Regions from separate parts of the Effusibacillus dendaii genome, predicted to be linked through region 2. Evidence: predicted binding sites of a transcription regulator. Region 2 holds the regulator's gene; each other region holds the start of a gene.
The links. Region 2 encodes LexA, which represses DNA repair genes until DNA is damaged. Its sites were predicted from a motif close to CGAACATATGTTCG; they were not measured.
Positions count from the first base shown of each region.

Region 1: the regulator LexA is predicted to act here: its motif matches at 1,264-1,277, upstream of skT53_RS08755 (SPL family radical SAM protein).
Region 3: the regulator LexA is predicted to act here: its motif matches at 1,106-1,119, upstream of ruvC (crossover junction endodeoxyribonuclease RuvC).

Region 1 is NZ_AP023366.1:1,596,795-1,599,066, reverse strand. It holds gene skT53_RS08770 (GNAT family N-acetyltransferase) at 1-213, shown strand, start outside; gene skT53_RS18520 (hypothetical protein) at 299-535, shown strand; gene skT53_RS18515 (4-vinyl reductase) at 525-716, shown strand; gene skT53_RS19160 (hypothetical protein) at 971-1,132, opposite strand; gene skT53_RS08755 (SPL family radical SAM protein) at 1,354-2,272, shown strand, end outside.
Region 2 is NZ_AP023366.1:681,998-684,269, reverse strand. It holds partial or broken gene glnA (type I glutamate--ammonia ligase) at 1-1,110, shown strand, start outside; gene lexA (transcriptional repressor LexA) at 1,190-1,834, opposite strand; gene skT53_RS03545 (LysM peptidoglycan-binding domain-containing protein) at 2,011-2,272, shown strand, end outside.
Region 3 is NZ_AP023366.1:2,989,480-2,991,751, forward strand. It holds gene skT53_RS15900 (CobW family GTP-binding protein) at 88-1,083, shown strand; gene ruvC (crossover junction endodeoxyribonuclease RuvC) at 1,192-1,695, shown strand; gene ruvA (Holliday junction branch migration protein RuvA) at 1,699-2,272, shown strand, end outside.

The DNA of each region.
Region 1 (2,272 bases), 910 kb from region 2:
GCAGAAGACTTGCCTGAACAATTGGTGCCGACCGATCTTGTTGAGGCAGCCGCATCATCTGTTACGGGGGCGGCGGTTGACGCAGCCAACCCCGCCGCAACAGATATGGTATTTGAGGCCGCGACCTACTGTGGGAAATCGGAATCCGGGCGAAAGTGGTTTTTCGTGGACAGGCTGTCCTTTCAGCAATTCATAGAGATAAATAAAAAATAAAACTTGATCTGCGTCAATTCATCAATCAGCCGAATGAGGGACAGTGAAGGAGGGATAATCAAACAGCGACAGGGAGGAGAACCGTATGGCAGAGTTTACATTTAAAGATATGAAACAAGTCAAACGAAGCAAGTTGGGAAATCAAGTCCCGCTCGAACTATTTCGGGCCATTCGTTTGATTGGCATGTATCAGGGCCTGCCTATGGGCGGGAAAGCCACCACCGCTACCGTAGGGCGTACAATCGGCGAAAATATGCCCGTAAGTTCGATTGAGGACTTCATAAAAGATCATTCGTCAGGATGCCAACGGTGTGAGAATTGACGTCGAAGATTGGTCTTGTGAGGGGTTGCCTGTATTCGAAGGAAAGATGGTTTGCGATCTGGAAGGCTCCATCATGGAGGGAGCGCTCAGAAAAATTCCGGGTAAGCAGGTTACAGTCTGGGAAGTGAAATGCAATGTGAATGGAGATGAGCATTGCGAATACGAGGTCACGTTCTATTGAAATGGGGCGGGATAGGCGTTTCAGAGTGGCCCTTAACTTTTTGGCGAGTTGACTTAACCCGGCCGGATCGAGGATTCGCATTTTCTTTCGATCATCCATTTTCAGAAGTTTCAATGTTTCAAAATGGGCAAGTTTTCGGCTGAGGGCGCCAATCCATTCATCGGACTGGTATAGTTTCTCGCTCATAGCCAGCAGAAAGCGGTAGGTCGTGTCAGGGTTGGTTTCCAGAACAGACTTGAAGTCCCTTTTGTGAATCAGAGAAACAGTGGCGTTCTCAAGTGTTTCTGCGTTTGCATAGTGGTTTTTTTCCTGCAGAAAAGAAAAATGCCCGAAAAAATCTCCCGGAACAGAAAGCGTATGATTTGCTCCTTTCCGGCAGGAGACAGTTTGGTGAGTTTCACTACACCCTGGCTGATAAGGTACAGAGTGTCTGACGATTCCCCCTCGCGAAATATAAATTCCCCCTGTAAATCAAGAATAACAAACCTTCAAGCATTCTATGTGATCTTGATCACATGCGAACGTATGTGTGGTATAATGGATATTGCGAACGAATATTCGCGTTTTTTTACAGGAATGAGGCCGATGGAGCCTGGAGGCAATCAAGGTTGGCGCAATCTGATTTGGGGGCGACTTTATGATAAAACGACACATACTCCGAATGAAAAGCAAAACGGTGCTGAATCGGGTAACAACGCCCGTTATGCCGTTTGTCTGGTCGATTAATCCGTATCGCGGGTGTGCACACGGCTGTGCGTTTTGCTACGCGCGCGGCACCCATTCCTACATTGGAATGCGAGCGGACGACACGTTTCGAACGCATTTGTTTGTAAAAGAGGATGCACCGGCTGTTTTGCGGAGAGAGCTGTCGAAAGGAAAATGGAAAGGCGGCTCGGTAGCTATCGGTACGGCCACAGACCCTTATCAACCGCTTGAGAAACAGCAGCGAATTACACGTGGAATTTTGGAAGTTTTGGCGTTGTACCGTATTCCAGCAACTGTTACAACACGTTCGCCTCTGGTGCTGCGGGATATCGATCTATTGCAGGAACTGAACCGCTATACCCGCTGTTCGGTCAACATTTCAGTCAATACGTTGGATGTAAACGTCTGGCGGGCGATCGAACCGGAATCTCCGCATCCGAAAGAACGTTTTGATACGGTTGGCAAACTGCGGGCAGCTGGCATTGATACGGGTGTTTTTATTGCGCCCGTCCTGCCTTTTCTCACAGATGAACAGACCGTCTTGGAATCGCTGCTGCAATCCGCGAGGAAAGCGGATGCTTCGTTTATCTCGGTTTCTTTGCTGCGATTGAAACCGGAAGTCAAAACATGGTTTTTTGCACAGTTGCAGAACTGTTTCCCCGATCGGGTTCCTCTGTACCGTTCGCTTTATGCGGGCACTTATGTGGATGAACGGTACGCCAAATCATTTCGCGAAAAATTGAATCCGCTTTTGGAGCAGTATGGCTACGGGAAAACGCAGCTGTCGGCCGCTGCTCATGATGAATCCGATTTTTTGAGTGACACACGTTCCCCGGAGCAGTTATCGTTCG
Region 2 (2,272 bases):
CATGGTTGATTTTTCCATGGGAGACGGAGCACGGGAAAGTAGCGCGTCTGATTTGCGACATTTATATGCCAGATGGCACACCGTTTGAAGGAGATCCCCGGGGTACTCTGAAAAAAGTGTTGGCAGAGGCGAAAGAAATGGGATTTACCTCAATGAACGTGGGTCCTGAACCGGAGTTTTTCTTGTTCAAGCTGGATGAGCAAGGCGAACCCTTAATGGAAGTGAACGATAAGGGCGGTTATTTTGATTTGGCTCCTCTCGATTTGGGAGAAAACTGCCGTCGGGAAATTGTATTGACACTCGAAGCAATGGGATTTGAAATCGAAGCGTCGCACCATGAAGTGGCAATCGGGCAGCACGAAATCGATTTTAAATATGCGGATGCCGTTACAGCAGCAGACAATATTATGACGTTCAAACTTGTCGTGAAGACAATCGCTCGTAAATATGGACTGCATGCGACATTTATGCCGAAGCCTATTTTTGGTATTAACGGCTCCGGCATGCACTGTCATCAATCGTTGTTCAAGGGAAAAGAGAATGCGTTTTATGATGAGAGCGATGAACTGGGTCTGTCGAAAGTGGCAAAAAAACTATTTGGCAGGCATCCTGGCTCATGCTCGTGGATTTGCAGCTATCACCAATCCGACAGTAAACTCATACAAACGGTTGGTGCCTGGCTATGAAGCGCCTTGTTATGTTGCCTGGTCAGCCAAAAACCGTTCTCCGCTGGTTCGAATTCCTGCATCTCGGGGATTGTCAACCCGAATCGAATTGCGTAACCCTGACCCAGCCTGCAATCCGTATCTGGCACTTGCGGTCATGTTAAAAGCGGGACTGGATGGAATTAAGAATAATCTTCCATTATCGGAACCGGTGAATCGCAACATTTACATTATGAATGAAGCAGAAAGGGAAAAGGTCGGCATTCGTTCGCTGCCCGCATCTCTCAAGGAAGCCCTAGATGAATTGCTGGCTGATGAAGTGATTCGTTCGGCCTTGGGGGAACACACGGTTACGCATTTTGTGGAAGCAAAATTAATCGAATGGGATATGTTCCGAACAACTGTACATGATTGGGAACGGGATCAATATTTGACGACTTATTAATAAGCAGACTTATTAATAAGTTGTAGAAAAGCGATTTGACTATGAGAAAAGCCACTCCTGCAATGGAGTGGCTTTTGACTTAAAATACATATCGGAAAACGCCAATCACTTTTCCGAGAATGGTTACATGCTTATACAGAAGCGGCTGCATAGAGGAATTTTCAGGCTGCAGTCGTATATGATCTGCTTCCTTAAAGAAACGTTTTACGGTTGCTTCGTCATCCTCCGTCATCGCCACGATAATTTCACCATTTCTTGCTGTTTGTTGCTTGCGGACAATGACAAGATCTCCGTCATGAATACCTGCTTCAATCATCGATTCTCCGTCAATTCTTAACACATACACATCAGCATCTCCAACAAATGAAGCAGGCAGCGGAAAGTAATCTTCCACATTCTCAATAGCGGTAATCGGGCTGCCGGCGGTCACTTTGCCGATAATAGGCGCCATCACTGTATTGGTGTTAATAGGAACAACATTTGCTTGCGGGGAACCAGCTGTTTCAACCGTTTCGGAATCCAGAATTTCAATCGCTCGCGGCTTGACCGGGTCTCTGCGGATTAAACCTTTCTGTTCCAATCTTGCCAAATGCCCATGTACCGTTGAACTGGAAGCCAGTCCGACCGCATCGCCGATTTCCCGAACAGAAGGGGGGTACCCTTTCTTCTTGACTTCCCCCTTAATGAATTCCAGGATTTGTTTTTGGCGTTTGGATATTTTCATTTCGAAAACTCTCCTTATGTGTACTAGAAATCAAATCGAATCATAGACTATTCCTAAAAGAAGTATATCATAAGCTGGTAAAAAATACAAACATTAGTTCGATTTTTGTCTTGACAGGAACATTAGTTCGTATTATGATTCAAACAGGAACAAACGTTCGTAAAGGAGAGTCGGAAATGTTTGCAACTTATAATTATTCCGCATGGCGCAGGGAACAATCGCAGAGTGGAGAAGTGAAAACAAATCGATTCAGCAAGAATGTCATGATGTTGTTTATAACGTCTTGTGTAGTTTTGTTTGCTGCCATTGGCTTAAATCTTGTCTGGGACAAGCAGGCTTATGGGAGCCAGTTCGATTCGGTGGTGGTTGTGCAACCGGGCGACACGCTTTGGTCGATTGCAAAAACTTATTATCCCGATCAAGATGTTCAGGAAGTTG
Region 3 (2,272 bases), 1.1 Mb from region 2:
AAAATCCTGTGCGGATAAGAGTCCGGTTTTTGTGTTCCAAATGTTATACTAGCGGTATATACATTCAGGGGGCGAGGGGGGTTCGCTGTGGAAGCAATCGATCCGCGCATTCCGGCGACGATTCTGACAGGCGCGTTGGGAAGCGGCAAAACAACCTTGTTAAATTACATACTGCAGGAAAATCATGGGTTGAAAGTAGCGGTAATCGTCAATGAGTTTGGCGAGGTCTCGATCGATCATCACCTGGTCGTGGGAACGGATGAAGAAGTTGTGGAACTGGCTAACGGATGTATCTGCTGTACGGTTCGGGATGATTTGCAGCGTGCCGTGACAAGCGTGTTAGCGCGACTCGACAGACCGCAATATATACTTGTAGAAACGACTGGATTGGCGGATCCTCGTCCGGTTGCCCAGACGTTTTTAATTGATGAATTGTCTGAACAGGTTCGCTTGGATGCGATTGTGACGGTTGTTGATGCATCCCGTTTCGATGAGAACCTGGAGTTGAGCGGGACAACGGCGGATCAAATTTTGGCAGGGGATATTTTGCTATTGAATAAAACGGACTTGGTATCGAATGAAAAGGTGGCGCAGATCGAAACGGAAATTGCCGATATGAATCCGGTCGCCCGTGTACTGCGGACCACGAATTCGCAAGTCGATTTGAGACTTTTGCTGGATGTCGGCATGTTTCAGTTGGAACGGATGTTGGAGGGAGACAGCGCGGATTTGATCGCGTTGGAAGAATGTCCGGACTGTTCGGCAGGTGTTCCGCATTCGCATGCACACAGTCATCTGCACGATGACGATATTTCATCCGTTTCGTTTATATCGGAGCGTCCGTTCGATTATGAAAAATTCGGGGAACTGATGTCCGATTTGCCGCAGGGCATTTTTCGCGGCAAGGGAATCTTGTGGATCGACGGGTATGAGGAAAAACTGATTTTTCATTTGGTCGGAGATCGCAGTCAGGCGGTAGCTGACGGTGTCTGGGGCGACCGGAAGGAAAACAGGCTTGTTTTTATCGGCAAACATCTGGACCGGGACAGTTTGTTGCAGCGGCTGCAGACCTGTCTGGTTTGACGCGGAAACAAACCGTTTCAATAGAATGAATGTTCGGGGTAGGAAATGAACGTATGGGAAACGAATAAGGTAAGCATAGGTACGCTGTGAAAGGCAGGAGGCAAACGAATGCGGATTATCGGGATTGACCCGGGATATGGACGAACGGGGTACGGGGTCATCCAACTGGACGGCAGCCGGATACGCTCGCTTGAATTTGGTCTGATCGAAACCCAACCCGGACTACGGATGGAACAGCGCCTGCTGCAAATTTATGATGCATTGCTTACCATTATCGAACGGAGAAAACCGGATGCGTTGGCGCTTGAGGAACTGTTTTTCAGCCGTAATGTGACAACGGCGATTGGGGTCAGTCAAGCGCGCGGTGTTGTGCTATTGGCAGCTGCCCAAATGGGTTTGCCTGTCAGTGAGTACAAGCCGGTTCAGATTAAACAGGCGATCACCGGTTACGGGAAAGCGGACAAGCAGCAGATGCAGGAAATGGTTCGCTTGTTCCTGGGCCTGCAGGATGTCCCCAAACCGGATGACGTGGCAGATGCATTGGCGGTTGCCATCACACATGCACATACGGCGCCGCTTACAAATCGGATTCGCCAGGCGGAAGGAAGGTAAACAGTGATTTCATTTGTGGAAGGCATTGTGGAAGAAGTGGCGGCAGACTATGTGGTATTTAATGTGAACGGAATCGGGTATCAGGTGTTTGTGACCGCCGCTACTTCCCTTTCCCTGCAGCCGGGAGCGCAGGAAAGGCTGCATACGCAGTATCATGTCCGCGAAGACGCTCATTTGCTCTACGGATTCAAAACAAAAAACGAACGGAATCTGTTTGTCCGTTTGCAGAACGTGTCAGGCATCGGTCCCAAAGCGGCGTTGACGATTGTCGGATCCGCGCCGGTCGGTGATGTGGTAGCGGCGATTCAGAGCGAACAGGCCGATTTTTTAAAAAAGCTGCCAGGGATTGGAGCGAAAACGGCACAGCGAATCATCATTGAACTGAAAGACAAGCTGGATGACATTGGCATAGCGGGAACTGGCGCAGCAGCTCCTGTGAAAGAACCTGGCGGGAAAAGCAACCGGGAACTGTTTGATGCACTTTTGTCACTCGGCTATAATGAAAAGGAAGTACGCAATGTGATGCGCTCGCTTGCGGATGAGATTGAGCAAGGTCTCCCTTTGGAATCACTGATAA